DNA from 4 places in the Bacillus sp. BC05(2025) genome. Region 2 is predicted to be linked to each of the others. Evidence: predicted binding sites of a transcription regulator. Region 2 holds the regulator's gene; each other region holds the start of a gene.
What was found. Region 2 encodes Rex, which represses fermentation and respiration genes when NADH is low (regulators of the CRP and FNR family bind a similar motif). Its sites were predicted from a motif close to TTGTGAAATATTTCACAA; they were not measured.
Positions count from the first base shown of each region.

Region 1: the regulator Rex is predicted to act here: its motif matches at 3,152-3,169, upstream of ACZ76X_RS27485 (DoxX family membrane protein).
Region 3: the regulator Rex is predicted to act here: its motif matches at 3,330-3,347, upstream of ACZ76X_RS19795 (L-lactate dehydrogenase).
Region 4: the regulator Rex is predicted to act here: its motif matches at 1,970-1,987, upstream of hcp (hydroxylamine reductase).

Region 1 is NZ_JBWYRA010000016.1:71,028-79,426, reverse strand. Features, by position in the region: gene ACZ76X_RS27495 (S9 family peptidase) at 1-1,858, shown strand, start outside; gene ACZ76X_RS27490 (DUF4256 domain-containing protein) at 1,962-2,528, shown strand; gene ACZ76X_RS27485 (DoxX family membrane protein) at 2,601-3,107, opposite strand; gene ACZ76X_RS27480 (DUF5068 domain-containing protein) at 3,266-4,567, opposite strand; gene ACZ76X_RS27475 (SDR family oxidoreductase) at 4,970-5,773, shown strand; gene ACZ76X_RS27470 (methionine ABC transporter permease) at 5,811-6,479, opposite strand; gene ACZ76X_RS27465 (methionine ABC transporter ATP-binding protein) at 6,454-7,494, opposite strand; gene ACZ76X_RS27460 (MetQ/NlpA family ABC transporter substrate-binding protein) at 7,507-8,319, opposite strand.
Region 2 is NZ_JBWYRA010000020.1:690-9,088, reverse strand. Features, by position in the region: gene groL (chaperonin GroEL) at 1-1,446, opposite strand, end outside; gene groES (co-chaperone GroES) at 1,485-1,769, opposite strand; gene ACZ76X_RS28605 (CPBP family intramembrane glutamic endopeptidase) at 2,171-2,920, shown strand; gene ACZ76X_RS28600 (YdiK family protein) at 2,917-3,108, shown strand; gene ACZ76X_RS28595 (redox-sensing transcriptional repressor Rex) at 3,138-3,767, opposite strand; gene ACZ76X_RS28590 (ABC-F family ATP-binding cassette domain-containing protein) at 3,955-5,877, shown strand; gene tsaD (tRNA (adenosine(37)-N6)-threonylcarbamoyltransferase complex transferase subunit TsaD) at 6,298-7,314, opposite strand; gene rimI (ribosomal protein S18-alanine N-acetyltransferase) at 7,314-7,757, opposite strand; gene tsaB (tRNA (adenosine(37)-N6)-threonylcarbamoyltransferase complex dimerization subunit type 1 TsaB) at 7,771-8,399, opposite strand, start outside.
Region 3 is NZ_JBWYRA010000006.1:171,208-179,606, forward strand. Features, by position in the region: gene ACZ76X_RS19755 (MBL fold metallo-hydrolase) at 1-224, shown strand, start outside; gene ACZ76X_RS19760 (TetR/AcrR family transcriptional regulator) at 228-776, shown strand; gene ACZ76X_RS19765 (helix-turn-helix transcriptional regulator) at 952-1,179, shown strand; gene ACZ76X_RS19770 (DUF2178 domain-containing protein) at 1,176-1,463, shown strand; gene ACZ76X_RS19775 (hypothetical protein) at 1,513-1,641, opposite strand; gene ACZ76X_RS19780 (CPBP family intramembrane glutamic endopeptidase) at 1,883-2,596, shown strand; gene ACZ76X_RS19785 (hypothetical protein) at 2,743-2,928, shown strand; gene ACZ76X_RS19790 (spore coat protein) at 2,942-3,190, shown strand; gene ACZ76X_RS19795 (L-lactate dehydrogenase) at 3,439-4,389, shown strand; gene ACZ76X_RS19800 (PTS sugar transporter subunit IIC) at 4,412-5,425, shown strand; gene ACZ76X_RS19805 (phosphatase PAP2 family protein) at 5,483-6,130, opposite strand; gene ACZ76X_RS19810 (hypothetical protein) at 6,274-6,801, shown strand; gene ACZ76X_RS19815 (DUF3937 family protein) at 7,036-7,299, shown strand; gene ACZ76X_RS19820 (arsenate reductase family protein) at 7,827-8,192, shown strand; gene gcvH (glycine cleavage system protein GcvH) at 8,234-8,399, shown strand, end outside.
Region 4 is NZ_JBWYRA010000001.1:855,215-863,613, forward strand. Features, by position in the region: gene ACZ76X_RS04505 (PadR family transcriptional regulator) at 1-165, opposite strand, end outside; gene hcp (hydroxylamine reductase) at 620-1,906, opposite strand; gene ACZ76X_RS04515 (hypothetical protein) at 2,182-3,213, shown strand; gene bla2 (BcII family subclass B1 metallo-beta-lactamase) at 3,665-4,435, opposite strand; partial or broken gene ACZ76X_RS04525 (hypothetical protein) at 4,719-4,919, opposite strand; gene ACZ76X_RS04530 (MazG nucleotide pyrophosphohydrolase domain-containing protein) at 4,918-5,199, opposite strand; gene ACZ76X_RS04535 (DUF3784 domain-containing protein) at 5,311-5,601, shown strand; gene ACZ76X_RS04540 (hypothetical protein) at 5,631-5,912, opposite strand; gene ACZ76X_RS04545 (hypothetical protein) at 6,044-6,250, shown strand; gene ACZ76X_RS04550 (serine hydrolase domain-containing protein) at 6,493-7,536, shown strand; gene ACZ76X_RS04555 (hypothetical protein) at 7,573-7,821, opposite strand; gene ACZ76X_RS04560 (flavin-containing monooxygenase) at 8,088-8,399, opposite strand, start outside.

The DNA of each region.
Region 1 (8,399 bases), on a different contig from region 2:
GAAGTCAGCTGATTGGAAAGATAATACATATAGAAATCATGTATGGATATATGAAAAGGATAAAGAGCAGAGTTACCCACTAACAACTGGAGGTATAGATAGTACGCATCCATTATGGTCTCCAGATTCTAAGACAATTGCATACCTTAGTCCAGGCGGTAAAGGAGCTAATACAAATCAGATCTTTGTTAAATCAATAGATGGTTGTAGTGAGGTTCAAATGACTGATGAGGAAGAAGGAATTAGTACATTCAAATGGGATCCTACTGGCAAAGGTTTTTATTATGTTGCACAGTCGAAAGAATGTGCGGAAATAAAGAAACGTAAGGAACGATATGGAGATTTCCACCATGTAGGTAAGGAACATCGGAATAATTGTTTATACTACATTGAGATAGAAAAAGTGATACAAAATGATAAAGAGGAACGCGAGATTAACGGTGTTTATCAACTAACGGACGGTAAGGATTTTTATATACATAACTTTGATATTTCAAATGATGGGAAAAAGGTTGTATGTATGGCTACACCAAGCCTAAACGATCATATGAATGGTGATCTATACATATTAGATGTTGAAGCTAGGGAACTGCAAAAGATGAGTATAGATAAGTTGTTAGGCGTGAGTGTTTGCTTTTCTCCTGAGGGCAGCAAAATATGTTATTCAGCAAGCATAAAGGAGAAAGATTATTATAAGAAACATATAGAAGATAGAACATTAGAGATATATGATCTGAATACTGGAGAACGAATTGTACCTTTAACAGATTTTGATAGTACGGTTATGCCATTACAGTGGACGGCTAAAGGGATTTTAATGAGATGGCAGGATAAAACGAATTACCGTATTGGCTTGCTATGTGAGGATGGTACTGTGGAACTGTTAAGCGAACCAGTAGATGGGTTTATAATGGATGGCTCTATAACAAGGGATGGAAATCATATAACTTATAATAAGGCTATAACAAATGAAACCTTTGAAATTTATTTGGATGATAAAAAAATAACGAATGAAAATAGCTTTTTCGAAGGCAGGCTTAAAAGTAACAGAGAAATCATCTCATGGAGAAGTAGTGATGGTCTTGAAATAGAAGGTGTTTTATCAACCCCAGTAGAGTTTGAGGCAAATAAAAAATATCCCTTATTAGTAGTAATGCATGGTGGTCCGAATTGGGCTTCCTTTCCGATATTTTCAGACTGCTTCAATGAGAAATATCCGATTGAACAGTTTGTTGAAAAAGGCTTTATCGTTTTAGAGCCAAACTATAGAGGAAGTTCTGGTTATGGTAATGAATTTTTAAAAGCAAACTATAGAAAACAAGGATTTGCTGATTATGATGATGTTATATCTGGAGTGGATGAACTAGTTGAAAAAGGGATTGTAGATAAAGATAGAGTAGGAGTTATGGGATGGAGTAACGGAGGATATATATCAGCTTTCTGTTCAACATTTAGTAGTAGATTTAAAGCCATTTCAGTAGGAGGTGGAATTACGAACTGGAGTACCCATTATGTCCATACAGATATCCCTTACTTTATTAGCATGTATTTAGGAAATACTCCATGGAATGATCCAGATATATATAAGAAGACATCACCAATGACATATATTAAATCAGCTTGTACGCCTACGTTAATTCAACATGGAGAAAAGGATGTAAGAATTCCAATTACAAATGCATATGAGCTATATGAAGGATTAAGAGACATGGAAGTTGATACAGAATTAATTATATTTAAAGGAATGGCATATAGTTCGAATCAGCCAGGAATGAGAGTAGCTATTATGAAGCAGAACTTGATGTGGTTTTCACACTATATTCTTGGAGAAAGCATGAGAGATTTTAGTACTATATAATGGATATACGCATAGGGGTTTTTCAGTGTACAATTGGGTCAAATTGTTGTAAACTGCATGCAAACCATTATGATTATAAGGAAACATAATTCGGAGGACTAATATGACAGCGAATAAAAATGAGTTATCTGTAGAACAAAGTGAAGAACTATTAAAGGTATTACAAGCTCGTTTTGAGAAAAATATGAACCGCCATGAAGGTCTTGAATGGGCTAAAGTTGAAGCAAAGCTAGCTGCTAATAATGAAAAATTATGGTCAATTCATGAAATGGAAGTAACTGGCGGCGAGCCGGATGTTGTTGGTTATGATGAAGAGAAGGATGAGTATACTTTCTATGATTGTTCAAAGGAGAGTCCTAAAGGCCGCAGAAGTCTTTGCTATGATCTTGCAGCATTAGAGGCAAGAAAAAAACATAAACCAGAAAATAACGTTATGGATGTAGCAACTGCCATGGGCATTGAATTATTAACGGAAGAACAATATCGAGAGTTGCAACAACTTGGGGAGTTCGATATGAAATCATCAAGCTGGGTACAAACGCCTTCAGATATTCGAGAACTCGGTGGTGCTCTATTTTGCGATTATCGCTTTGGACACGTTTTTGTGTACCACAATGGAGCAGATTCATATTATGCTGCTAGAGGATTTCGCGGTTCGTTAAGAGTTTAAATTTGGAGTAAATAAAAAAGAGCCTAATATGTAGGCTCTTTTTCTTATTTATAGTTTAAAAGTAAACCGCTACTACGCAGTTTTACTTAATTTATATGTTCCGTGGTTGTTTTTACGGAAAAGTTTTGGGAAAACATAACCATCTAATCCAATACGTCCAGCGTTCTGTCCTGCAACTAAAATGAACATAGTCAAAATAAGTAGGTTTGGGTTTACACTAACAGTTCCGCTTAATAAAAATGAAAGATTCATTATGATTCCGAAAAATGCAGCTGTTTTTGTTAATCCGCCTAAAATCAAACCTAGACCTACTAAAATTTCTCCCCATTGAACTAAAAAGCTAAATAGGTCTGCGTTTGGAAGAACAAAATGTTGAAGGAAATCTGCCCACCAACTTTGTACTGCAGGGTGGTCACCTGACGCCTGAGCGATAGCGCCCTTTAGAAAACCACTTGCGTCAAAGGATTGTCCGAAGACTTTGCCTATCCCAGCAGCGAGCCATGTATATCCTATGTAAAGTCGTAAAAATAATAATATGAAAGCAGTACGTTTATCAGTTCTTAAAAAATTGATAACCATTGAAATCCCTCCAATATTGTATTTACAAGTTTATTATATATCCATTGTGAAAAAATTCACAATGGATAAAGTGTGAACAAAAATGGTGTTTTTATACAAATAAAAAAGGCATATAACAATCCTATGTTATATGCCTTTTCTATTATATATTTAGTAATCTATTTCGGTAATGCAAATTTAGCTTTTTTACCTTGTGAAATATCTTTTGCTTCTTTATTTCTCATAGGTCCTAACTCAATTTCAAAGCTTTTGTCTTTCCAAATCTTTTCATACTGCTCTTGATCTAATATATAGACTTGTAGTAACTCTCCAGATGTTCCAGTTTTAACAGCAGCATTATAGTCGTAATTTAATAGCATACCTTCATTAATTGTATATTGTGTACCATCATTCACTCTCAATGTAGAGCTTATAGGAGATAATGAAACGTCTTGAGCATCTTTGTTATCAAGCTTGAATTTCACTGTTAATAGAACAATACCATTTTTGAAATTTGCAAAGCGTGGAGCTTCGACGGAATTTGGTGTGAATTGAGTAAATTGGTATCCGTCTAATGTAACGTTAACAGCGCCTAATTCTTGGCTGTTATTAATACTTGATTTCTCTTTTAACATTTTTTTATCGCCCATGTTATTAGCTGTAGCTTTATCTTGGTAGAAAGTTTTATCTGTTGCAACCTTTTCAGCACCTTGTTTGTTTAAACTTAATGAAAAGCTTCCAGGGCTTCCGATTGGAGCATCAAATTTTCCTTTATTTGCTTGTGCAGTTGGGACTGTGACTGAGACTGTTGAGAGACTTGAAATTTTCGCTAAATCATCTTTTCCGAATGGATATGCGATATAACCAGAAATAGTTTCGCCTGCTTTTACTAAGTAATCATTTGTTGGGGCAAGCTTAGTTGGTAACTGATCTTCTTTTGGGATTAAATCTTTATAATTACTATATACTTTCTGTGCACCAGTAAATGACATGTCCAATGCTGGCATATAATAAATATCTTTAGCTGAACTATTTTTTATGCTGTAGTTCGCAAGAATAACTCCGCCCTCTGTTTGACGGTTAAACGGAATGTTAAAGTCCGTATGGAATCCATTCAACTCAACTAATGTATAACTATTCATTGATACTGAAACATCTTCAGCTTTATACACTTGTGGTTCCTTATTTTCAAAAAGAACTTTTGTTTTACCACCGGTTTCTTTTTCCATATAGGAAATCAGCTTAGAGTAATCGCTTGAGGTAGTAGCTGTATTTTCAGGCTTTTTATCTTCAGCTTTTTTACCTTCGGATTTTTTATCCTCCGTTTTACTTTCTTTCGTTGTATCCGTTTTTTCTGTTTTGCTTTCTTTTGTTGCATTTTCTTTTTGTTCTTTATTTGTCGTATCGCTTTGACCACAGCCAGTTATTACAAGAGCTGCTACGATTACTGTAGAAAATAAAGAAAGTAATTTTTTTGACATGTTTCTTCCCCCTATTTGTGTAAAACTAAACTCTCACATTAGCCCCACGTTTTATTATAAGAAAGTAAGCCAGTATTTACCAGTGTTTTTCTGAGTATTTTAATTATTTAGTTATTGCAATATATTAAAGTTAGTAGAGTGTCGGCATGGAATATCGACTTTTTTTTATCATTTGCAATATTACATCATATTGGTATGATAGAAATAGAGATATATGGAAAGGGGACAAGGACTTAATATGTGGATGAGCTTGTAATGATTAGAAACTAGATACATAAATTTTTCTCTCATAAGTGAGAGTTTATTTAGCTATCTATAAATCATTCAAGGACTGCATATTTGGCTTGTACATCCCTTTTGTAAGGATAATGTGTAGGGAATTTTATATCTCTTATATAAAATATGCGTCCTTTAAAATTGGGAGAGTATATAATGAATCAATTAAAAAATAAAGTAGCAGTTGTGACAGGTGTAAGTCGCCTAGATGGTATAGGCGCAGCGATTTGTAAAGAATTAGCTGGAGCAGGATACGATATATTTTTTACGTATTGGACAGCGTACGATAAAGAGATGCCTTGGGGCGTTGATCAAAGTGAACAAACACAATTAAAAGAAGAGTTACTAAAAAACGGTGTTAAAGTATCGAGTATGGAGTTAGATTTAACTCAGAATGATGCACCGAAAGAGCTTATAAATAAAGTTACTGAACAACTAGGCTACCCTCATATATTAATTAATAATGCAGCGTATTCTACAAATAATGACTTCTCTAATTTGACTGCTGAAGAATTAGATAAGCACTACATGGTAAATGTTCGTGCGACTACATTGTTAAGTAGTCAATTTGCAAGAGGATTTGATAAGAAATCTGGTGGTAGAATTGTGAATATGACTTCGGGGCAATTTCAAGGGCCTATGGTTGGGGAACTGGCGTATGCAACAACGAAGGGAGCTATTGATGCCCTTACGAGTTCGTTGTCAGCCGAGGTAGCTCATTTAGGAATAACAGTGAATGCAATTAACCCAGGTCCAACCGATACAGGCTGGATGACTGAAGAGATAAAGCAAGGATTAAAGCCAATGTTTCCTTTTGGTAGAATTGGTGAGCCGAGGGATGCAGCAAGACTCATTACGTTTTTAGTAAGTGAAGAGGCAGAATGGATTACGGGACAAGTTATTCATTCTGAAGGTGGATTTAAAAGGTAAAAAGAAGGTATCTCAACCTGGTGAGATACCTTCTTTTTTAATCCTTTTTCAATCTTCTTGCAACACCGTTACCTAAAGACTGTAGCCCTTGAACGAGGATAATTAAAATAAAGACGGTTGCATACATTACTTCCGGTTCGTAGCGTAAATGTCCGAATCGATATGCTAAATCACCAAGACCACCAGCACCTACAAGCCCAGCCATTGCTGTTGCGCCAATTAAGCCAATTGTTGCGATTGTTAACCCAAGTACAAGGGAGGGACGAGCTTCTTTCACCATAACGTGCCAAATGATTTTTATAGTAGAAACGCCCATTGCTTGGTAAGCTTCAATAACACCACGATCGACTTCTAATAATGCTGTCTCCATCAATCTTGCGATATAGGGAGCAGTGAAGACGACAAGCGGTACGATGACACCTTGAACACCAATGGACGTTCCCATTAGAAACTTTGTAAAAGGTAAAATAAAGAATAGTAGAATGATGAATGGAAGAGAGCGAATGATATTAATAATTGTATTAAGGATTGGATAAATAATTTTATTTTCGTGTTGCCCACCAGGTCTTGTTAAAACAAGTGTGACGCCAAGTGGTAGTGCAATAAGGATAGAGATGAATAGTGAAATAGATGTCATTTGAAATGTTTGAATAGTTGCTTCCCATATGACTTTACCCCATTCATCCAAAAAGGACTTGTTTTCCATAATCCGTTCTACCTCCTTCTACGATGATTCCTTGTTCTTGTAAAAATGATAAAGCACGGTTGATTTCATTTTGTTCCCCTTGCATATGAATGACAAGTTTCCCGTAAGCTTCATGTTTTAATTGAGTAATATTGCCGGATAAAATATTCGGATATACTTGGAATCGTTTTGTAGCGACAGCTAATGCTGGTTCTCCTGAAGAATTTCCTATAAAAGAAAGAGTTACAATTTCACCAGTAGTTTGAAGTTCTTTTTGTACTTCTTCTGGAATCTTCGCTGCAAATGCACTATTCACAAATTTTTTCGTTGTTGCATGTTGTGGGTTTGTGAATATGTCCTTCACAGTCCCGCTTTCCACTACTGCTCCATGTTCCATAACAGCAACTTGGTCACATATACGCTGGATGACATTCATTTCATGTGTAATTAATAAAATTGTGATCCCGATTTCTTCATTAATCTTTAATAATAGGTCAAGAATAGAATCCGTTGTTTCTGGATCTAAAGCGCTCGTTGCTTCGTCGCTTAATAACACTTCTGGTTCATGTGATAGTGCACGTGCAATGGCAACACGTTGTTTCTGGCCACCAGAAAGTTCACTCGGATAGGCATCTTTTCGGTTGAAAAGATCGACAATACGTAAATACTTTTCTACTCTTTTTTCAATTTCTACTTTTGGAATGCCAGCAAGACGTAACGGTAATGCGATATTTTCATAAACAGTCACTGTTTTAAGTAAATTGAATCCTTGAAAAATCATCCCGATTTTTTGTCGCGCTTTTGCTAGTTCTTTTGTTGATAAAGTTGTTAAGTCTTGGTCGTTTACAATGATATTTCCTGTCGTTGGTTTTTCTAATAAATTGACACATCGAATTAATGTACTTTTACCAGCGCCACTATAGCCAATGATTCCAAATACTTCCCCCTTTTTTACTTGAAGGGAAGTAGACTTAAGAGCTTCCACATTCCCTTTTTTTGTTGTAAATACTTTGGATACATTTTTTAATTCAATCATTATCGTCAGCTCCTACCAAGATGGTAAAGCAGAACCATCAAATTTTTTCTCGATAAATTCTTTTACTTCTTTAGATTGATAAGCTTTCTTTAATTTATTTACAACAGCATCATCTTTATTTTCAGTACGAACAACGACCCAGTTCACATATGGTGAATCTTTTCCTTCGCAGAAGATAGAATCTTTCGCAGGGTTTAATTTTGCACCTAATGCAAAGTTTGTATTAATTGCAGCTGCTTTTACTTCACTTAGCTGAGTCGGTAATTGAGATGCTTCTAATTCAACAATCTTTAAATTTTTTGGATTTTCAATTACATCTTTTGCAGTCGCTTTTTCTGTAGCCTTTGGATCAACTTTTAAAACTCCAGCTTTTTCAAATAATTTTAAAGCTCGAAGTTCATTCGTTGGATCATTTGGTACAGCGATCGCATCGCCATCTTTTAAGTCTTTTACATCTTTTATGCCTTTAGAATATATGCCCATAGGGAATGTTACTGTTGAGAATACTTCTGTTAATTTCATATTACGTTCAGATTTAAATGTGTCTAAATATGATTTCGTTTGATAGCTATTTACATCAAGGCTTTTTTCATCTAAAGACACGTTCGGTGCTACATAATCATTAAATACTTTTACATCAATTTCGAGTCCGTCTTTTGCTGCCACTTCTTTTACCTTTTCAAAAATTTGTTCATGTGGCCCCCCAGTTACACCGACAGTAATCTTTTTCTCATCTAACGCCTTCGCCTCTTTATCTGAACCTGCGCTGCATGCGCCTAATAATAGTACTGCCCCGCTTACAATGCTTAATAATACTTTCTTCATCTATAATTCCCCCTTCATATACGTTCCAAAATAAAAAGCACCTCTCAAAAATAAGAGAGGTGCCGAATAGACAAAATAGG
Region 2 (8,399 bases):
CCACTCGCCAGTTGCTGCGTTGAAACCAACGCCTACTTTTTCGCCTTTTAGACGCTCTACAACTACAGATCCTTCTAAACCAGCGTTGATTGCGATTTGACGAACTGGCTCTTCTAATGCGCGAAGTACGATGTTGATACCTGTTGCTTCGTCGCCTTCAGCTACGATAGAAGCTACTTTTGTGTATACGTTCATAAGTGAAGTACCACCACCTGCAACGATACCTTCTTCTACTGCTGCACGAGTTGAGTTAAGTGCATCTTCAATGCGAAGTTTGCGCTCTTTTAACTCAGTTTCAGTTGCTGCACCTACTTTAATTACTGCTACGCCACCTGCAAGTTTTGCAAGACGCTCTTGTAATTTTTCACGATCGAATTCAGAAGTTGTTTCTTCTAATTGCGCACGAATTTGACCAATGCGAGCTTCGATTTGTTCTGTGCTTCCTACACCTTCAACTACAGTTGTGTTTTCTTTCGTTACAACAACTTTACCAGCGCGTCCTAAAGATTCAATTGTAGCCGATTTTAAGTCACGACCTAATTCTTCAGTGATTACTTCGCCACCAGTTAAGATTGCGATATCTTCTAACATTGCTTTACGACGGTCACCAAATCCAGGAGCTTTAACAGCTACTACATTGAATGTACCACGAAGTTTGTTCACTACTAATGTAGCTAACGCTTCGCCTTCTACATCTTCAGCAATGATAAGAAGCGGTTTACCTTGTTGTACTACTTGCTCTAATACTGGCAAGATTTCTTGAATGTTAGAAATCTTTTTGTCAGTGATTAAGATGTATGGGTTATCAAGAACTGCTTCCATTTTGTCAGAATCAGTAATCATGTAAGGGGATGCATATCCACGATCAAATTGCATACCTTCTACTACGTCTAATTCTGTTGTGAAACCTTTAGATTCTTCTAAAGTAATAACGCCGTCGTTACCAACGCGCTCCATTGCTTCAGCGATTAATTGACCTACTTCTTCGTCAGCCGCAGAGATAGCAGCTACTTGTGCGATAGAAGATTTACCTTCGATTGGTTTAGAAATCGTTTTTAATTCTTCAATTGCAGCAGTAACAGCTTTTTCGATACCTTTACGAAGACCCATTGGGTTCGCACCAGCTGTTACGTTTTTAAGACCTTCACGAATCATAGCTTGTGCTAATACAGTTGCAGTTGTTGTTCCGTCACCAGCTACATCGTTTGTTTTGCTAGCAACTTCTGCTACTAATTTTGCACCCATGTTTTCGAATGCATCTTCTAATTCAATTTCTTTTGCAATTGTTACACCGTCATTTGTAATAAGTGGTGAACCGAATTTTTTCTCAAGAACAACGTTACGACCTTTTGGTCCAAGTGTTACTTTTACTGCATTTGCAAGAGTGTCGACACCGCGAAGCATCGAACGACGTGCTTCTTCACTAAATTTAATATCTTTTGCCATAATAATTGACCCCCTTGGATTTTTTAAGATTTATATAATTAACCGATAACTGCTAAAATGTCACTTTCACGTAAAATCAAGTAGTCTGTACCTTCGTATTTCACTTCAGTACCTGCATATTTTGAGAAGATGATAAGATCACCTGCTGCTACCTCTAAAGCAACACGCTCACCATTTTCAAGCACTCGACCAGTACCTACTGCAATAACTTTACCCTCTTGTGGTTTTTCTTTTGCTGTGTCTGGTAATACAATACCACTTGCTGTTTTTTCTTCCGCTTGAACAAGCTCAATTACAACGCGATCACCTAATGGCTTTAGCATGAACAATAACCTCCTCATTTTGTTATGTAAATTTTATTTATTAGCACTCAGGTCACCCGAGTGCTAACACACTTATAATAATAAATAATCTCAATTTCTTTTGCAAGTAAAAAAATCATAATTTTTTCGCAAATTAAGTTATACACTTTTCTATATAGATTCTCTCTTCTTCTACCTTTACTATATGAATCGTTGTTTCCACTACTCGTATGTTACAATATGAAAGGACACCCTAAGTTGTTTTCGCTACACACACAACTTTCTCCTGTCTTCTATTATAATTTCAAATAAGGATTTACGAAAAAAACATAATTTATGTAAGGTTTATATCGTAGGTAGCATATGTACATGTTATCCTACCTTATTTCATACACTAGAGTTAGAAAGGATGGTTAAACCATTTGAAAAAACAATATTGGTGGGTTATCGTTACATACATTTTAATGCAGTTATCATCCATAGCTGGATTACCGCTTCTCCTGAAAACTGGACTTTATGATAACAGAGGATTTACTAGGGAGGAGAAATTCCAACTCATAACTGGCCACTGGGCAATCATTAGCTTCTTTATTGCATTATGTATCGTGCTTTGGTTACTTAGAACAGATATTCGTGATAGACATTTAGATAAAACGCGGTCTACTGTTCCAGCTACAATTGGATGGATTTTTATCGGATTCTTCTTAGCATTTTTCTCACAAAGTATTGCTGGTATGATTGAAATGTATGTATTAGGTATTAAACCTGGATCTGAAAACACAGCGAGGCTTATGGATATCGCAAGAACTACTCCTTGGTTCCTAATTGTTATATCTATAATCGGACCTATTTTAGAAGAAATCGTGTTTAGAAAAATTTTATTTGGTACACTTTATAAGAAGTTTAACTTCTTTATTGCTGCTATCATTAGTTCTCTCGTATTCGCAGCAATTCATTTTGATTTCACTCATTTATTGGTATACACTGCTATGGGGCTCGTATTCGCCTTCTTATATGTAAAGACGAAGCGTATTATCGTTCCAATTGCGGCCCATGTTGCAATGAATACATTAGTTGCAATTGCTCAAGTGTTAGTGAGTAGCGAACACATTCAAGAAATGATTAAAGAAGCTGAAAAAATGCAAGGCTTTATCGGAGGATTTTTAGTATGAGAAACTCACCATTGTTCATGGCTGTATTGTACTTCCTTCTAGGATGTATCTTTACACACCTCGCCATTAGGAACGTAACAGATACAATCTGGAATATGTGGACAATACTATTTGCAGTTATGGCAACAATTGATTTTAATTTGGCACTTCGCCTTATCTTAGTTAAATTCACAAAGAAAAAACAATAATAAAACGCAGAGGTCGCTTCCTCTGCGTTTTATTGTGGATAATTCTTTAAAAAGTAAACAAGTGTTTGTAACTCTACTGCTAAATCAATATGATGAATTCTTATATTGTCTGATACATTTAAGCGTGCTGGCGTGAAGTTTAAAATACCATGCACACTCGTTTCAGCTAATCTATCTGCTACAGATTGTGCTACTGTAGCCGGTACTGTTAATATTGCCACTTGTATATCATTTGATAATCTTTCTTCTAATTCATCTAAGTGATATACAGGAATGCCCCCGATTTCTGTTCCTACTTTCTCTTCACTAACGTCAAACGCCATTTCAATTTTTGTATTATTGTTTTTCGTGAAATTATAATGTAAGAAAGCGGTCCCTAAATTACCTACTCCAATAAGCGCTACACGTGTTATATCATCTTGGTCGAGTGTTTCACGGAAAAATGATAATAAATAATTTACGTTATATCCATATCCTTTTTTCCCTAACGCTCCAAAGTATGAGAAATCTCTTCGAATCGTTGCGGAGTCAACCTTTACCGCTTCACTTAATTCGGCTGATGAAACACGTTGCTTACCAGATAGAGATAAGTTTTGGATAAATCGATAGTATAGAGGCAATCTCTTAGCAGTGGCTTGTGGAATTTTCTGCTGCTCCATATAACCTCTCCTCTCTTCCTATCTTTATTCATATGCTTTAATCAAATACAGAAGTTTAGCACTTATTAAATTCCTTGTATAATAGAAAGAAGAAGTATTCTCTCTGTATTTTAAACTATACACTATTTTTAGTATGATTGAGAAATATAAACATGGCAAAGTTAAGAAATTATTTGAGGTGAAAACATTGATTTTATTACAAGTAAACGCGCTTTCGAAATTATACGGTGCAGAAACGATTCTTGCAAACATAAAATTGGAAGTTCAAACGAAAGATCGTATCGCATTAGTCGGACGAAATGGCGCCGGAAAATCTACATTATTAAAAATAATAGCTGGTGAGCTATCTCATGATGGTGGCGAAATTATAAAACCGAAAGATGTCTCAATCGGATACTTAGCTCAAAATACCGGTTTAGAAACGTCTTTAACAATTTGGGATGAAATGTTAACCGTCTTTACACACTTACAGCAAATGGAGACAAAACTTCGAAGGCTGGAGCAAGAGATGGGACAAGAAGTAAACTTTTCAAATGAGGCTACATATGAAAGATTATTAGCTGATTATGACCAATTACAATTAGATTATAAAGATCAAGGTGGCTATCAGTACGAAGCAGATATCCGCTCGATTTTAAGTGGTCTTGGCTTCCCGGTTGAAACGCACCAGACGACAATTTCTACATTAAGCGGTGGACAAAAAACACGATTAGCTCTCGGTAAGTTATTATTAACGAAACCAGACCTACTTATTTTGGACGAGCCTACAAACCATTTAGACATCGAAACATTAACATGGCTTGAACAATATTTACAAGGCTATCCTGGCGCAATACTAATCGTTTCCCATGACCGTTATTTCTTAGACAAACTCGTTACACAAGTATATGAAATTTCGAATAAAGAAAGCAGACGATTTGTTGGTAACTACAGTAAATATTTAGATTTAAAATCAGCACTATACGAGCAAGAAATGAAGCGTTATGAAAAACAACAAGATGAAATCGCTAAGCTTGAGGACTTCGTTCAAAAAAATATAGCTCGTGCATCTACGACAAAACGCGCTCAAAGCCGTCGTAAACAATTAGACCGTATGGAATTATTAACAAGACCATTAGGTGATTCTAAGTCAGCTTCCTTCCACTTCGATATCGAAAAACAAAGTGGAAATGATGTTTTACAAGTAACGGATGCGACTATCGGCTATGATGAGGATCCGATTATTGAACATGTAACAATGCGCTTAACTCGCGGGGATAGTGTTGCTTTAGTTGGCCCAAACGGAATTGGAAAATCCACATTATTAAAATCCATTGTGAATAAGTTACCACTATTACGTGGTGATGTTTCTTTCGGATCCAATGTATCTGTTGGGTATTATGATCAAGAACAAGCTAACTTAACATCTTCTAAGCGAGTTTTAAATGAATTATGGGATGAATATCCATTACAACCTGAAAAAGAAATTCGCACAATATTAGGCAACTTCTTATTCACAGGAGACGATGTACTAAAACCAGTATCCTCTCTTAGTGGTGGACAAAAGGCTCGGTTAGCTCTTGCAAAACTTATGATGCAAAAATCGAATTTATTAATTCTCGATGAGCCTACAAACCATCTTGATTTAAATAGTAAAGAAATCTTGGAGAATGCCTTAATTGATTATCCAGGTACCCTTCTGTTTGTCTCACATGACCGTTACTTTATTAATCGTGTAACGACAACTGTTGTTGAGCTATCAACAGAAGGTGCACAAGAATATTTAGGGGATTACGATTACTACGTCGAAAAGAAAAATGAGATGATTGAACGTGCGGAATTAGAGCAAGAAGATGAAGCACCCGTTCAAAAGACAGTTGCACAAGAAAAATTAAATTATCTCGAAGAAAAAGAGCGCAAAAAGTTGGAGCGTCAACGCACTCGAAAAATTGAGGAACTAGAACAAAACATTATACAATTTGAAGAAGAAATTGCTACGTTAGAAGATCAACTTTGCTTACCAGAAATATATGCAGATTACGAAAAAGCTAGTGAAATTACAACGAGAAAACAAACATTACAAGAGCAACTTGATGCTTGTATGGCAGAATGGGAAGAATTGCATTTATAAAAGTAGTAATAAGAAGGATGTCTCATCAATCGGTATTATTGACGATGGGGCATCCTTTTTATCTTCTAGTCCAGTTCAACGTCTATTGCATAAAAGATTCGACACAACACACCGATTTACCGACAAGGTTTGACAATATTAGCGTTCCCTATAATAAAAGCATATTTCAAAATGTTTTTTAAAGATATCTTCTTGTTTTTTATTTCCCGAAAAAGAATACATTCAAAGGTCAGACTTCATCCGATTTATCCACAAGTTTATACACATATCCACCTTTATAAAATAAACATCCAAATAACTTTTTCCACATTATCCACAATTAATAAAAAAGTTATACACATTTTATATACACAATAAAACCCATATTATCAACAGATAATATGGGTTTTATCCACAAGCTGTGGTTAATTTTGTGTATAACTATGCTTCAATATCTAATCCTGGATTTGCATTTAAAGCTAATGTAGCTCGTTTTCCTTGTTCATATGCAATTGTACCTGCCGCTGCAATCATTGCTGCATTATCTGTGCATAAAGATAGAGGAGGAATAATTAGCTCCACATTTTCTTTTTGGGCAAATTCTGTTTCTAAGCGCGCACGAAGTCCTTTATTCGCAGCCACTCCACCAGCAAGAAGCACTTGCTTTACGTTATAAGCATCCGCTGCACGAGACGCTTTCGTTACTAGTACGTCAATTACACTCTCTTGGAAACTTGCTGCTAAATCTTCCGGTGCAATTTCTATTCCACGTTGTTTTGCGTTATGCACAGTGTTGATAACTGCTGATTTCAATCCACTGAAACTGAAATCATACGAGTCCGGTTCTAGCCATGCACGAGGTAAATCGATTGTCGGTTCTCCTTCATGTGCAAGACGATCGATATGAGGACCACCTGGATATGGCATAGATAACGTACGAGCTACTTTATCATATGCCTCTCCTGCTGCATCATCTCTCGTTTCCCCAATTACTTCAAATGAACCATGTTCTTTCATATAAACAAGCTCTGTATGTCCACCAGATACAACAAGTGATAACAGTGGGAATTGAACTTCTTTTACTAAACGGTTCGCATAAATATGGCCAGCGATATGATGAACACCAACTAGAGGGATATCATGTGCAAACGCCACTGCTTTCGCTGCGTTTACTCCTATTAGAAGCGCTCCTACTAAACCAGGCCCTTCTGTTACAGCAATTGCATCAATATCATCAAATGTGATATTTGCTTCTTTTAAGGCCTCTTCTAACACAACTGTAATTTCTTCTACATGATGACGAGATGCAATCTCTGGTACAACTCCGCCAAAACGTTTATGACTTTCAATTTGTGATGCAACGACGTTCGCAATAATTTCCGTTCCATTTTTAACAACTGCTACTGCGGTTTCATCACAACTTGTTTCAATACCAAGTATAATCGTATTTTTTTCCATTATATATTCACCCACATTACGAGACCATCTTCCTGATTGTCTGCATAGTATCGTTTACGAATTCCACCATTTTGAAATCCGTATTTTCTGTATAACTGTTTTGCTACTTCATTTGATACACGTACTTCAAGTGTCATCGTTTTTACTCCTAGAGTTTTCGCTTCGGAAATAACTTCTTTCAATAAAGCATCTCCTAGCTTTTGACCTCTATATTCTGGCAAAATAGCTATATTTGTTATATGTGATTCATCAATAATTATCCACAATCCACAATACCCAATTACACGGCCATCTTTTTCTAGCACAACATAATGTGCATGTTCATTCATCGTTAACTCACGGTGAAAGGCATCTGCAGTCCAAGGAGTTGAAAAAGATGCTTCTTCAATAGCTACAATTTGAGCGATATCATCGAGTTCCATCTTTCTAAATATCATATCCATCCTCTGCAAACTCCTACTTGTTTTGACTTTCTAACCACTTTGTTTCAGCTTCAGCTAAACGAAGATAACTAGGCACAAACGAATGTACATCTTGTTCTTCCTTTTGTAATCCTAAGAACGCTAACTCACTTGGTCTTGGGTTATTTTTAGTGAAAGGAGCAAATACAGCTTGATCGCCTAAATGTTCGATAATTGTTTCTTTGTGCAATTTCACATCGTTACCAATAAATAAAACAGGCTTTCCTTTATCTTTTAACATTTGCAACCAGTCTACAATAAGGATGATTCGGTCTTCTTCTATAGAAGTTAAATCCTCTCCTTCATATGTATATAAGCCAGTGTAAATTTGTCCACGTCTTCCATCAAATAAAGGACAGATTAATCCATCAAAATTAGCTCCATTTGCAGCTACTACTTCTAAACTTGATACGCCTACAATTGGTATTTGAAGTGACCAAGCCAATGTTTTGGCAGCTGTCACACCTATACGAACACCTGTATATGATCCAGGTCCCGCAGCTACAACAATTTTAGTTAATTCTTTCGGTTTTACACCGCACTCTTTCAACAGTTGTTCTACAGCTGGCATAAGACGTACAGAATGGTTTTTTGTTAAATTTGTAATGATTTCTCCAATTACGT
Region 3 (8,399 bases), on a different contig from region 2:
GAGGAGGTATGGCTGTTTCGGGACAAATGAAATTTTGGTTTCCGTTTCCTGCGATGGCAACGTGGAGTAAAGAAGTCGCATTACAAAGTGCAGAGAAGTTAAGAGAATATGAGCCGTCCTTGCTTGCGGCAGGGCATGGGAAAATGATAAGAGATCCAGGTGCTATCATAGAGCTTGCTATTAAGGAAGCAAAGCGGAATATAGAAAGTAGAAAAGAGGGGTAATTTATGTCACCGAGAATCGGACTTACATTACAGAAAATTGTAGAAACAGCAGCAGAAATTGCAGATGCAAATGGAATACAAGAAGTAACGTTAGCTTCATTGGCGCAAACATTAGGGGTACGTTCCCCCTCGCTGTATAATCATGTGAAAGGCTTACAAGATGTACGAAAAAATCTTGGTATTTATGGAATCAAACAGCTGTATAACAGACTGGAAGAAGCGGCCGAGGATAAACGGATGGATGAAGCAATTCATGCTTTAGGAGAAGCGTATGTAGCATTCGTACGTAAACATCCTGGACTGTATGAAGCAACCTTTTTACGAGATGAAGAAGTAAGAAAAGCAGGTGACGGGATTGTAAAGCTTTGTCTGCAGGTGTTACAACAGTACGGCTTAGAAGGGGAGAATGCACTTCATGCGACACGTGGATTCAGAAGTATTTGTCATGGGTTTGCGTCGATTGAACAGCAAGGTGGATTTGGTTTGCCACTAGATTTAGATACAAGTTTACATGTATTATTGGAAACGTTTATTAAAGGATTACGTGAATGAGAAGCAAGGCAAACAAAAACCTTAGAAGTGATTCTAAGGTTTTTTAGTGTATATGATTCGAAAAGAACAGTAGGTAGATTAAAGTTTCACTTTATTGTTGTTAAAAATAGTTTACATGATGTTAAAAATAATTTACAATTAAAATATAGAAAATAATGTAAAAAGAGGAGAGATTATGAAACAGAGTGGAAATTTAAAAAATAATCTCGTTGTACTTAGAGCAGAAAAACGCTGGTCACAAACTGATTTAGCGAACAAAGCGGGGGTAAGTAGACAAACGATCGCCTCAATTGAAGCGAATCGTTACAATCCATCTTTAATTTTAGCTTTTGAAATTGCACATATTTTAGGTAAGGAGTTTCATGAAGTTTTTCAATATAAAATAGAGGGGGAAACGGAATGAGCATTGTAATAGGGATCATAATCTCAGTAGCGGGACTAATAGGTGTTTTATATTCAACACGTTTTCAGAAGAATGAGGGGGAAGATGAAAGAGGCGAGCATATTACAGGGAATGCAGCTAAAATTTCATTATTTGTATTTTTATTTCTATATTTAGTTATCTTTTTAATTGGGAATGTATATTCATTGACAGGTGAACAGTATAAATTAGCAAATGCATGTTTATTAGCTGGAGTACTTTGTTCTTATGCTTTAACTATTGTAGTTTTGAAAAGAAGATATTAGATGAGAAAGAGCCTCTAGTGGTTTAGAGGCTCTTTTTTGTTAAATGATATTATTTAGCTGGTTTGAAAAATGTATATATCGCTAAGAAAAAGCAAACAAAACTGAATGCGATAGGATCTTGATATGGACTAGGCTCAGAGCCCTTCTGGATTTCTGTAAGGAAGTCATGTGTTTTCATGTTCATTGCTCCTTTAACTAATAAGTTTTATATGATGCGAGGGTTATGGTGGATAGGAATTGTTTTTTGAAATTTCATATAATAATTATTGCATAGCAATCCTATTCCTAAAACTATAAAATATAAAGTTTTCATAATATGTAAAATTGCATATTATTCTTTTTGTAAATTTTGTTATATTATCTATATATTTGAATTTAAATATTTCGATAAGGTAAATGAGAATGACTGGAGGGATACTGTGAGTAAAACAGTGTTAGAAACGTATAGTGTGGAAAGAAAAATAGAGAATATAACATATAAAAATCTATTTGTAATGATAGCAATGATTATAGGGATTTCACTCCTAGGAGGACTATTCCTTGGTTTAGCCTTTGGGATTTATGGAGAAGAAGCATTAAGTACTAAATTAGAAGGATATTATTTGCTCTTATTCGATGCAATTGTGGTTGTTATCGTTTTATTAGCTTATAAACCAGTTCTTCATTTTATTAAATCTATTTGGGATTTATCCGTTTTGAAGAGTTGGAAGACATATTTATATCTACTAATTGGCTTTATTGTCATTGCGTTATCACAATATTTAATGTTACATGTATTTAGTTTTGAAAGTGCAGCAGAACAAAAGAAACAATTAGGGAGTTTAGGGCTTCAAAATAGCATACAAAGTATTATATATGTGCTAAGTGTCGCTATCATTACACCGATTAAAGAAGAAATTCTATTTCGAGGTATTTTATATCGATTTTTAGAAAAGAAATATAATTTTTTAGTTAGTATCATTATTTCTTCCTTCATTTTTGGAATTCTTCATGGGGGTCTTTTAATTACGGCAACGATTATGGGGATGGTATTTGCGATGTTATACAAAAAGACGCAATCTATTATACCTAGTATTGTCTTACACATTGTATGGAACTTACTTGTGAGTATAAGTATGATTGTATCTCTATAAAAATAAATACATAACCAGTATAAAAGATGAATGGCTTAGCTATTCATCTTTTATTTTGTATGCACGTGAAAAAGTTAATTCATGTATACAATTAAAAAATAGCTAAATACTAACAGTGAACGAATAAAGAAAGGTAGGAGTATTCTATGCAAAACTTAACAGAGCTTGAAGTAGAAAACTTACGTCATTTGATCGGTGGACACGCAACAATTATTAACAAGTTGGAGCAGTATGCACAGACGTGTACAGATCCACAATTGAAACAAATGTTACAAAAGGATGCGCAAGATGCACGAAATACGAAGCAACAATTAATGACTTTCCTAGGATAGGAGGAAGCGGAACATGAATGAAAAAGATATGGTAAATGATTATTTAGCAGGATTAAATGCAAGTTTAACAAGTTATGCAAATTATATTGCTCAGTCTGATAATGAACAATTACACCAAACGTTAATCCAAATTCGTAATCAAGATGAAATGCGCCAACGTAATATGTACGAGTACGCAAAGCAAAAAAGTTATTACAAACCGGCAGCACCTGCGAATCCAATGATTGTGCAGCAATTAAAAAGCCAATTAAGTGCGGAATAATGGAATGACAAAAAACGGGCGAATGAAGTCGCTCGTTTTTTTGTTTTGAGCATGTCAATAAATATAAAATAAATATTTTTCCAGTTGTAACAAATATGACGAAAATGGAATATAACAATTCACAAAAAGGACAAAAAGTTTGTTCAATATTTCACAAAGTATCCATGGTTTATATCGTGGGAACCTCTATAATTAGGAGTGTAAAGAACAAAAGAAATAGATTATATGATCAATTAGGAGAGATTGCTATGAAACGAAATACAAGAAAAATTGCAATTATCGGTACTGGATTAGTTGGATCAAGTTGTGCATATTCCATTGTGAATCAAGGCATTTGCGAAGAGCTATTATTAATTGATATAAATCATGAACGTGCAGTTGGGGAAGCAATGGATTTATCACACTGCATTAACTTTACAAATACAAGAACAAAAGTATATGCGGGAAGCTATGAAGACTGCAAAGATATGGATATCGTTATTATTACAGCAGGACCAGCACCAAAGCCTGGACAAAGTCGCTTAGATACTTTAGGAGCGAGTGCGAAGATTATGGAAAGTGTTGTTGGCAGCGTAATGGAAAGTGGATTTGATGGTATTTTCTTACTTGCATCGAACCCAGTTGATATTATTACGTATCAAGTGTGGAAATTATCTGGATTACCTAGAAATCGTGTGATCGGCACTGGTACATCACTAGATTCTTCTCGCTTACGAACAATTTTATCTGAAATGTTACATGTAGACCCTCGTAGTATTCATGGGTATTCATTAGGAGAACATGGTGATTCGCAAATGGTTGCTTGGTCTCACGTAACTGTTGGTGGAAAGCCAATTCTACAAATTTTAGAAGAGAAAAAAGACAAATTTGGTGAAATAGATTTAGATGAAATTGTTGAGAAGACTGCAAAAGCTGGATGGGAAATTTATAAACGAAAAGGTACTACTTATTACGGAATCGGAAATTCTCTAGCATATATTGCGAGCTCAATCTTTAACGATGATCACCGTGTCATTGCTGTATCGGCCATTTTAGATGGGGAGTACGGTGAATACGATATTTGCACAGGAGTACCAGCTATTATTACTAGAGACGGTATAAAAGAAATTGTGGAACTAAACTTAACAGAGGATGAAGAATCTCGATTCGCAAAATCAAACGATATTTTACGTGATTATATGAAAACAATTGGTTACTAACTTATAGGAGAAGGTGAAACAAATGAAGGAATATATAATGTCTCGTGTATTTAAAGCATCTGCTGGAATCGCACAAGGTATTTTCGTATCCCTTGGAATTGGTTTACTAATCGAAAATATAGGAAGAATTGTTGATATTCCGTTACTTATTACAATCGGAGTTGTTGCAAAATCACTTATGGCACCAGCCATTGGTGCCGGAATCGCTTTTATGCTCGGTGCAAATGGTCTTGTAATCTTCTCGGCTATGGTAGCTGGAGCGATTGGTGCTGGATCCATTTCAATTACTGAAGCAGGTCTAATTATTAAAACAGGTGAGCCAATCGGTGCATTATTAACAGCGACTTTGGCTGTATATATTGGTAAACGTTTAAGCGGGAAAACTGCTTTAGATATGATGCTCGTTCCATTTGCGGCCATATTAGGTTCTGGTTTAGTCGGTATTTGGTTATCTCATAATATTACTCCTGTTTTAAATACAGTTGGAGCATTTATTAAAGATAGCTCAGCTGGTAGCCCGTTCATCGCTTCTATCGTCATTGCAGTCGTTTGGGGACTATTACTTATCTCTCCAGCTTCATCAGCTGCGTTAGCAATTGCACTTAGCTTAGATGGTGTTGCAGGTGGTGCTGCTCTTGCAGGTTGCGTTGCCCAGTTTATCGGATTTTCTGTAATCTCAGCGAAAGAAAATAATTTAGGCGGCATATTAGCTCAAGCACTTTGTACTCCGAAAGTACAGTTGCCAAATATCACTAAAAATCCAATGATTCTCGTCCCAACTGTTGTCGCCAGTGCGATAGTTGGTCCAGTATCCGCATTAATTTTTCAACTGGAAGCAGGAAAAGAAATTGCAGGTCTTGGATTAAGTTCTCTTATCGCACCAATTAATTTAATTTCCAGCGAAGGATGGGAAGTTGTCCCAGCGATGGTAATCACTTATATCGTCATTCCAGTAGCTGTTTCTTATATACTTTACATTGCTCTTAAAAAAGCAGGTCGTATTCACTCTGGTGATATGACTGTACCACAATCTTAAATTGAAAATCTCCTTTTATATAGAGAAAAGCAGACTGTAGAAGCCACAGTCTGCTTTTTACATTTTTTGATTTTGTTTTACTGGAACACGTATTGTTTCTTTTGCTAATAATAGCTGCACGCCGAAGTATAGTATGCTTGCAAGCGTCATTCCAGAAATGGCGTCTACAAATGCGTGTTGCTTCGTAAATAGCGTTGATAAAATAATAAGCGTACCGAAGAAGGTAAGAATGTAATATTCAAAAGCATGTTGTTCCCTACGTCTAAAGGCAGCTAACATAATGATAAAGGTAGTAAGAACGTGAATGCTAGGGAAACAGTTCACCGGTTGATCGATACTATAAATATAGCGGACTAGTTCGGAAAATACGTCTGATCCAACGACTATTGGACGTGGTACAGTTGTTTGCCAAAAATAATAAATAGAAAAACAAGAAAGTTTTCCAAGAATGATACTACTTAAAGTGACATAATATTGTTTTCGATCTGCAAAGCAGTAATAAATAAGTGCGCCGTATAAGTAAGGAAACCAAAGTAAATAAGGAATAATAAATGCTTTTACAAATGGAATCCAATCGTCTACTACAGTTGTGACATCTACTGCATGAACAGCTGATTTATTTAATACATCGTAAAGGGGACTTACGAGTACGAGTAGAAGTATATAACTTAACGGAAGAAAAGATGAAAGTTTAAATTTCTTCATGATAATCTCCTATGTTTAGTAATGTAAGTAAATTCAATTGATTATAATATAGAAACGTAATTTGGGCTATCGATTTTACTTACATTTTCTTGAATGAACCTTACGTTTTTGTCACTTGACTGAAAAGAAGGGGAGGGTGCTATATGAAGCGTTTATCGTATTTCTTAGTTTTTATATTGATATGCCTAGTCGGTGCTGGGTGTGCAAAGGATAAAGAAGGAGAGAAATTAGAATATAACGGAAGAGCACTCGTCATTGGAGTTGTTGGAGAAAAACCGAAAGATACGTTTAGGAATATAAAGTTTGAGGAAATGAATTTAGAGGACCTGGAAAAGAAATCTAAGGAAGTGGATGGTTTTCTAATAATGAAAGATCACTTTCAAGAAGCCTCAACAGAACAATATAAAAATGTATTTTCATCACTAAAGAAACCAGTGTTTTTTATCGGTTTACAAGATAAGTCATATTCGATTTTTATTACAAAAGGGATAGAGTATAACAGTGCCCGAAAAGATGTAAATGCTATGTATACGCAAGGGTTTGCAAATATCGGAAGTGGTGAAGGACAACAATGGGCAGTTGGTTTATCGAATGGTGGAAATACTGAAGAAAGTATTCATAATATGTATATCGTCGTATTTCAAACAATTGCAGATTATTTGAATAGATGATGAAGGGGCCTGTAAACAAGGTTTCTCCTTTATTTCGCATTCAAGAATCGGTTATATAATGGTCCAAATGATTCCATTGTTATGAGGTTACTAGTAGGACTTTTTTTATTAACAGTAATTCCTCAATATGCAAGAAATATGCAAATATGCATATTGTATTTATTTGGATATTTTGTATGTTAAAATTAAATATAGGGATTTTTGTATATAAAGAACTAAAATCAGAAATATCCAATGAATTTTGAGAGGTGTTACATGTTTACAAACAAGAAATTAATTCGAATTGGTCTAACATTACTTGTATGTTTATTTGGAATTGATTTTACAATCAGTTATTTTCAAACATATCTTGAATCAGCGGCAGGTATTAAATGGGTAATATCAGAAACTTGGAAAACTATTTTGTTAGATGCCCCTGAAAGTATATTGGTTATTTTAGGCGCAATTGCTTTATATGATTTCACAAAAGAAACATCGCAAAAAGACGCATCAATTTAGATGCGTCTTTTTTCTTTGCGGTAATTTCTTCAACACCATGGAATACTCTCACTATTACGGCCAAAATCGTTAGTTTCTTTCATCTGTACGCCTTGTCATGTAAAGTGTTGCCAGGTTTGTGACTATAGGCTGAAATGGTTAAATAAACGTTTGTTTAAGATATATGTTCGGTAGGAAGAAACTGATGCAGCCCAAGGGTTAGCAAAGAAAAATAGGGAGTTAATCAAACGTTTGTTTAAGATGTATGTTCGGTAGGAAGAAACTGATGCAATTCATGGGTTAACAAAGAAAAATGGGGAGCTAATCAAACGTTTGTTTAAGGTGTATGTTCGGAGGGTGGATGAGAGAAGAATCAAAAAAAATTATATATTTATTTTTTCTTAACAAATGGCGGAAAAATAAGAAAAATTTGCAGGATTATTAAAAATTATCACGAAATAAGTAAAAGTTTAGCGAATAATCGTTTGAAATAATAAAACGTTTTCTATATGATAAAGGTAAAGGTTAGTAAAAAAGTAGGTGAATTTATGACAGTAACATTTTATTCATATCCAAAGTGTGGCACATGTCAAAAAGCAAAGAAATGGTTTGAGGCAAACGATGTAGCATATGAGATGATTCATATTGTTGAAAATCCACCATCAAAAGAAGATTTACGTAATTTACATGAAAAAAGTGAATTACCATTGAAAAAATTCTTTAATACAAGTGGAATGCGTTACCGTGAACTTGGTCTGAAAGATAAGTTAAAAGATGCAAGTGAAGACGAAATGTACGAGCTTTTAGCATCTGATGGCATGTTGATTAAACGTCCAATTGTAACAGATGGAACGAATGTAACACTTGGTTTTAACGAAGAGCAGTTTGAAAGTGTGTGGAAAAAGTACCAATAAGGTATTTTTACATAATTAATACATTCACTGGAGGTACAGTCATGAGCATTCCAAATAATTTACGTTACTCTGAAGAACACGAATGGGTAAAAACTGAAGGTAATGAAGTTGTTATCGGTATTACTCACTTTGCACAAAGTGAGCTAGGCGATATCGTATTCGTTGAACTTCCTGAAGTAGGTGCAACAATCGAAGCTGACGAGCCAT
Region 4 (8,399 bases), on a different contig from region 2:
CTCTAATCGTACGAGGATGGTATACACCGTACCTTCCACGACTTCAGTAAACCCAAGATCATTCAGGTGACGTGTAATCTCATAGCCATACGTTTCACGGCGGCTAATGATTTCCAGCACACACCCTTCCAGTGAACCTTTCAGCATTTCAGTTAAATTTTCCATGTTCTGATCCTCCTTTACCCCCTATTCTGTCTGACTTATATTCAGTATTACAGAGTACTAAGGCGATTTTTTTACCGAATAGTTTTTGTTAATCCGAACTATTCCGTATCACTTATTACATCTACATTGTATGACTAAGTAGATGTAGATGTCAACTGATTTTCAAAATTTTTCTAAAATCCGCTATTACCTATTGTCTACTGAAAATTTTTTGAGAAACAACACTACTCAGTATCACCTATTACGACTACATTGTATGACTGAGTAGTTGTAAATGTCAACTCGATTTTTATATTTTTCTAAAATCAACTGATACAGTCGATTTTTTTAAAAAGAAATTTCATCACATACCTATCCCTAGAAAAGAAAATACCCCAAAACAAATATGCTACATTTTGTTTTGGGGCGCTATAGACTAGCGATTCTTATTCATAAAGACCGATTATCCTTTTTGTTACGATAACATCATATCCATATCTTCTGCTGCAGTTGTAATTAGTTTTAAACCGAATGTTTCTTGTAATACATCAAGTACGCCAGATGAAATAAATTCAGGCGCCTTTGGACCGATGCGAATATCTTGAATACCAAGACTAAATAGTCCAAGTAAAATGGCAACCGCTTTTTGTTCAAACCATGATAGGACAATACTTACTGGCAATTCGTTCACTTCACATTGGAAAGCATCAGCTAATGCAGTCGCTATTTTCACTGTAGAAATGGAATTATTACATTGTCCTAAATCAATGTAACGTGGAATCCCCGTACCAGGTACAACACCGTAATCCACATCATTAAAGCGGAATTTCCCGCAAGAAGTCGTTAAAATAACCGTTTCTGGAGGAAGTGACGTTGCTAATTCACGATAATATTCTCCACCTTTTCCCGGTGCATCACAACCGGCGATAACAAAGAAACGCTTAATCTTTCCTTCTTGTACTGCCTCAATAATTTCTGGGGCTAATGATAATACTGTATGATGATGGAACCCTGTTACTAACTGTTCATCCGATTCCATATGTACTTCTGGAAGTTCTAGCGCTTTTTGAATCAATGGTGCAAAATCATCATTTTCAATTTTTTCTACGCCCTCTAAACCTGCAATATCATACGAAAAGAATCGATCAGAGTATGATCCTTTAATTGGCATAACACAATTCGTTGTCGCTAATATGGCGCCTGTAAATTTTTCGAAAAGACGTCTTTGATCATACCATGCCTTACCAATGTTCCCTTTTAAATGCTTATATTTTTTCAGCTGCGGATAACCGTGCGCTGGTAGCATTTCAGAATGCGTATAAATATTAATTCCTTTTCCTTCCGTTTGCTTTAATAGTTCTTCTAATGCAAATAAATTATGGCCTGTAACTACAATAGCTTTACCCTCTACATGGTTTTGTGTAATTTGAACAGGCTCTGGCACACCAAAGTGATTCGTATGTGCCTCATCTAACAACTCCATTACTCGTAAAGCTGATTTCCCAACTTTCATAGCCATATCAATATGTTCTTGTTCATTAAAATTAGAATTTGTTAATGTCATGTACAGTGCTTCTTGCGTCGTAGCATCTACAAAAGCATCCGTATATCCTAGCTGAGCAGCATGCGTACGATAGGCAGCAATTCCTTTTAATCCAAACACAATCGTATCTTGTAAACTTGCAATTGTTTCATTTTTACCGCAAACACCTATTACTTTACATCCGCCTGTTGGCGTTTGTTCACATTGATAACAAAACATATCATCCCACCCTCTCCCAATGATTGCTTACAAACTAAGGATAATACCCATTGAGAAAAAAGGATGTGATATCAATCACAATAATATATAAGAATTTGTGACAGTTCACATTGTCGACATAATATTTTTACTGTATCCTGATATTCATACTTGCACATGATTTATTTGCATCATATATCGGTGCACTTTTAAGGAATACAAATATCATATCCACCTAACATTTCACAAATTTTTCCTTACTAATGGTACAATTAAAGTTATGGAGGGACAATATGATGGTATATATGATGTTTTATTACGGAATACTGTTTCTTATACTTGGTATTGCAGTATTTCTGTTTATTATGGCTGGGTCACGAAAAATTAGGAATAAAAATCTTTCATTCGTATTGATCGGTTTAGGGATAAATATACTTGCAAGTCCAATGGCACTTTTTATAGGGGGGATGGCAACAGATTCTCCATATAGTACTGCACTTGATTTTTGGAAAGGATTTTTCTTTATTCAAGGAATACCTCTTTTCTTACTACTTATAGCTTTCGTTTGGTGGTTTATTCGCCCGCCAAAAGTAACAGTTCAAACGAGTATTGAAAAAGACCTTGAACAAGATAGTAAAAGCACTAAGAAAAAAAGAAAACGAATCCGGCCAATTACTGCCTTACGTATTGTAATTTCGATTATTTTAGTAGTAGGCTGTTTGTCTTACATTTTGTATTTACAGGACATTACACTAAAAAAAAGTCATTCTCCAAATAATAAAAATACGATTAAAGTAGTGAAAATAGATTCAGACTCTTCTCATGGTTCCTCTCCCGTCAGAATTAAATACGGCTTATGGGAACATTTTGACATAAGTATTGCAAATGAGGGAGAACGTCTCGATTCCTCAAACGTTTTCGTAGATTGGAAAAACGATTATGAAGCAACGATAACACTAAGAGGAAAAGAATCCGTACCTGAAGTTGTGGAATTTAACATATCAAATAAATCCAATGGTCCTATTTTTAAGAAGGTACAAAAAGTGGTCAGTTCCTTTACCTTTGAAAAAAGTGAATCTCCAAATCTCATAAATATTATCGAGCTTAGAGAAACAATAAAATCAAAAGGACCAAGCCCCACTTCAACTGTAAGAATCTATTATGGGAAAAGAGGTAGCATTTTAGAAAAATATAAAGAGGTCACTCTTAAGGAAATGTATACGACAGACAACTTCAATATCAATTGGAGAAACGATGAACAAGTGCAGGTAGAAGTTATAGAGGAAAATGTAGTAACAACTAGCATCTTGATTGATTTATCAAAATGAATCTATTTTTCACATTTTATAACTGTGTTCTATACGACACACGAGAGATACATAGTATTTATAAATTAAAGATTTATAGTCATGATAAACCACCCTTTCCTTTACAATATATTTACACTATCTTTACATTGTTTACATTATTTATATGATATATTTATATAGAATCTACTTAATAAATTTCATGTACATTGTTATCTTTATAATCTTATTATCCGATTGATAAAAGATTATGTTTATATTTTTATACCAGGGGTGAATGATAATGACTGAAACTTTAAAAACACTTATAATGCTTGATGCTACTTACGTTGTTATAGCAATTATGACAGTATTGGTATTTGTATACTTGGAATTAAAATCTCAGTAACATATGCAGACTTCGCATTTAAATATAGTTAGAAAAAAGTGAGGAGAAAATTGTTTCTCCTCGCTTTTCTATTCCCACAGTTTTTTATTTCAACAAATCCAATGTATGTAAAAGTAAACCTTTGCCCCCCACTTCTCCATGACCGGGCACTACTACACTTATGTTTCCATATCGCTTCAGCACACTCTCAATCGATGTAGACCATTCATTTACATAAGCATCAGCAACGTTTCCTAAATCTTTCGCGGACGTAGATTTCACTAAACAGCCTCCAACTAAAATATTGTATTGCGGTAACCATACGACGATATTATCTTCTGTATGTCCTTTCCCTGGGTAAAATGTTTCTACTTTCATATTTCCAAACTTCAAATTTGTAATGGTTTGTAAATCACCAAGCGGTTCTTCATATCCATTTTTCTTTGCTAGTTCTGCAGTCAATGCCGTACTATGCGCTTTAATGCCTCTGTCTTTCAATGTTTTAATTCCGCCAATACGATCAGCGTGTGCATGTGTAATAATGACATCTGTTACGCGTTTCTTAAATTTCTTTTCTACCATTTCTATTAGTTCCTTCGTTAACTTGTCATCCCAAGAAGAATCAACAAGTACTAACCCTTTAGAAGTAGTAAGAACTAAACCGTTCGAAGGAACTGCTTCCCCGTTAAAATAACCTACCTCCGTATGAACCCATACATTTTTGTTTAACTGAGAAATTGAAATAGTTCCTGTCTCATTTTTTATTATTTTTTGCTCTAGCGTATGTTCCGCTTTCACAGAAGAAACTGTACTAACCAGTTGAGTTGTTCCTAGTAAACTAACACATACCCCTACTTTTAATAATGTATTTTTCATTTTCTCCACCCTTTCTTTCAAACGAAATAGTTATTACCTATAATAGACAATTCATCTCAAATGTTTGTTCCATCTTTTTTTGCATATTTTTCATACCATTAATAAAAAGCGCACAAATTTTGTACGCTTTAAAACTTAATCTTTTATTCCGTAATTCTCAAACTCTTCCTCGTTCCCATAAAGTGAAACTTTAATCAGTGGGGGGTGTTCATCCCCCCACTGGTTATTAGTTGAACCAATCGGACGTTTACGGACAGTTGATCTCCCACCTAACTTCTTTGCTTCAACTGAATTTTGAGGTGGGAGTTTTACTGTCCGTTAACGTGGGATAAAATACATTCAAATCAATATACTTTTCTTTTCCATTATAACCATTTAATCTCCCCTGGTTCGTGTATTGCCAAAACGTCCATTTTCTCTCTTCAGATAAACTCGGTTTTGTAAAGACACTACGAATCTATATATCACATTGGGAATACGCATTACCATTCACGTTTTTTATTAATCCTCATTTTTTCTTCAAATGCCTTCTCTAAATCAATGTCTAACTTGTTTGCTAAGTCACATACGTTCCAAATAACATCAAACATTTCTAAACCAATCTCTCTTTTCGAATCTTGTATTTTATCACGCTTTAATATAACTTCCGCTAATTCACCCAATTCCGCCATCGTATACATCGTACGCTCTTCAATTGTTGTATCTTGAAATCCTTTTTCTTTACTGAAATTTGATACATATCTCTGGAATTCCACAATATTCATACTTAATCTCCCTTCATGATACATACTACATTTTCTATTACACTTATATTTTGTTAAATTATAACATTCATACTATAATTTATTTATAACCCTTTAATGGAGGTGTTTTCAATGACTCTCTTCGCTTCCCCATCATTATTCATTCTTGCAATTATTTCATTTGCACTAGCTTATTTTATCGGAGTTAAACAATACACTTGGCTCTTATCAGGATTCAATGAACGCCGTGTGCCAAATAAAGATAAGTTATCAAAAATAGTTGGTCTTTATAATTTAATTGCCGGTGTTATCGCCACAATTGGTAGTGTCTTCACTACTCCTAATGTCAAAATCTTATTTCCTATCATTATAATTGGCCACGTTATAATCGCTGCTTATGTAAATACACGCATGGTGCATTGAAAAAAGATCATCCAAATGGATGATCTTTTTTATAATTTATCAACATATTGCTTCGCTTCTAGTAAAGAAAAACCAAAAGCCTCTCTTACTCTTTTAACTGCTGTAACTGTTTTTCCTTCTTCCATAAGCTGGCGCAACTCTTTATTAATTTCAGGTTCTCTATCTATAATTCCCATTTCTTTCGTAATTAGCTGTAATCTATCTTCCATCCTCTTTAAACGTGCATCCGTTTTCTTTTCGATTCTATTTAATTTTTCAACAATATAAATAAACCCAAAGACCGCTATCGGTATGATCATCCAAAATTCCATGACTATCCCCCTATTAGCTTTCATTTGTTTTATTTCATTATCTTATGTAAATTTTACCACAAAACACATTTAATGTATAATAGTAATATACAACAATGTTGATAAAACCTTTTATTTTAGGGGGACACTTTATGAAAAGATTTTTAAATACGTTGCTACAATTTGTAGTTCTTTCAATTGCACTACATTTATTATTTGATATCGTTGGCTGGCTTGTTTTCAATGCGCCAATTCAAAATAAACAAGTTATCATTTCCTTACTAACAGCCTCATGGTTAATGTACATGTACCGAGATAAATTTTTTAAAACATTCGCTTCGAATAAAGTGAAACTTTAATCAGTGGGGGTTTTCTTCATCCCCCACTGATTATTAGTTGAACCAATCGGACTTTTATGGGCAGTTGATCCCCCACCTAACTTCTTTGCTTTCGCTGAATTTTGAGGTGGGGGTCTTACTGCCCATTAAAGCGGGATTAACTAAAAAAACTTCATCAATAAAAGATGAAGTTTTTTCTTTTTCTCTCTATTTACTACTGTATAATAGAACTAACATTCTGTCTTTTTAAGAAAGGAGTCACTATGAACTTAAAAAGTAACAATATATACGAAAAAATGAACCAATATTCCGTTGCAGGTTTAAGCCTTGCTATTATACGTGATGGCAAACTAGACGAAACGATTGCCTTTGGAACGCTTGAATCTAGAACAACTAGAACTGTCACTACGAATTCTATATTCAACTCTTGTTCAATTAGTAAATTCATCACTACAATGCTCGTACTAACGTTATCAAATCAAGAAATCATACATTTAGATGAAGACATAAATGATAGACTCACATCTTGGAACATACCTACCAACCTATTTACCTCACAGAAAAAAGTCACCCTGCGAAATTTATTAAGTCACCAATCTGGAATTATTGATCCTCCTAATAGTTTTGGACATTATACATTTGCACAAGGGCGACCAAACATGTCTGAACTCCTTGCCGGTAAAACATCCTATTGTTCAGTACCGATAGAAATAACTTATAAGCCACAAAGTGAATTTCACTACTCTGATGCAAACTTTTGTATTATCGAATTACTACTTGAAGATATAACTGGAAAACCATTTAACCTTTTACTTGAAGAATACATCTTTCAGCCACTGCAACTGAAAAATAGTATGCTATTCCCTCCTGAAGATATAAATAAAATAGAGGCCTTTGCTTGTGGGCATAATAAGGATGGGATTGTCACAGATGAAAAATATCCATTTTATCCCTTCGCAGCTGCTTCAGGTATTTGGACAACACCAACAGACTTATCAACTTTAGTAATTGAAATCATTCATTCCTTACAAGGAAAGGGAAAGGGAAAACTAAAACTTTCTCAAAAAACAGTACAAGATATGATTTCACCTCAAGGTTGCTCAAAATGGACTGGATTAGGGGTTTTTCTAGATAATTCTAATGAAGACTTACAAATATATTCACTTGGATGGGGCGTTGGATTTCAATGTATGATGGTTTGTTATCCACACCGAGGTAATGGTGCCATTATTATGACGAACACTGACGTAGGCGTTCATCAAATGGAAGGAATTATTGGTGAAGTGTTAAAAACGTTATCCTTATAATGAAAAGAAAGAAGCTGTCCCTTCCAGCTTCTTCCTTTATATAATATTTTTCGCAACAATTTTTATATGTTCTGGTGCAATAATCTCCGTTATACTTTCTTGGAAATCTTCCTGCAACATTTCTTCAATATGTTCTAGCTGCACTTCAACATGTGTGCATTCTAAATTATGTATATTTAATAGTGCATAATGATCCTTTTTCTTAATTACTAAATATTGATTTTCCTCTGTTACAAGCACAGAACCTAATCGTACTCCTAGTAGGCGTTGATCATCAAACTTCACAACCATTCCCCCTTACTTTATATGTAATAAAATAACATTTTATGTAATCTACTCTTTATAAACTATATCATAATTTATTAAAATATAAATATCATATTTCTTTTTACTAAAAACCCCCTATTCTTTTATATATTTCGATACAAAAAACTTTCTCAACATAAAATTAGAATTTTCAGTTTTTATTCTTATGAAAATCAATTATAATAAAGTTAATAAATGTTTGACCTCTCCTAATTCATGTACATATGGATGATCAGTAGTCGCTGCTACTGATCTATTTTTTTGATTTCAGAAAGTAAATGCGATGCATCCTTTCCTACACCACAAATAAGTGCAGAGCCCCTTTGAGATTGCCAAGGTAAACCGATGTAATATAATCCCTTTACTGGACTTATCCCCTTTACATGATTAGGAAATCCTTTCTCATTCACTGCCTTTTCTATTTCAATCCATTTATAGTTCTGAATAAAACCAGTTGACCATATAATGCTTCCTCCGCTATACGTGCCACCATTTTGAAACATAATGCCATTTTCTGATGCATGAACCACTTTTTCCTCTAGTTTAATTGCTCTATT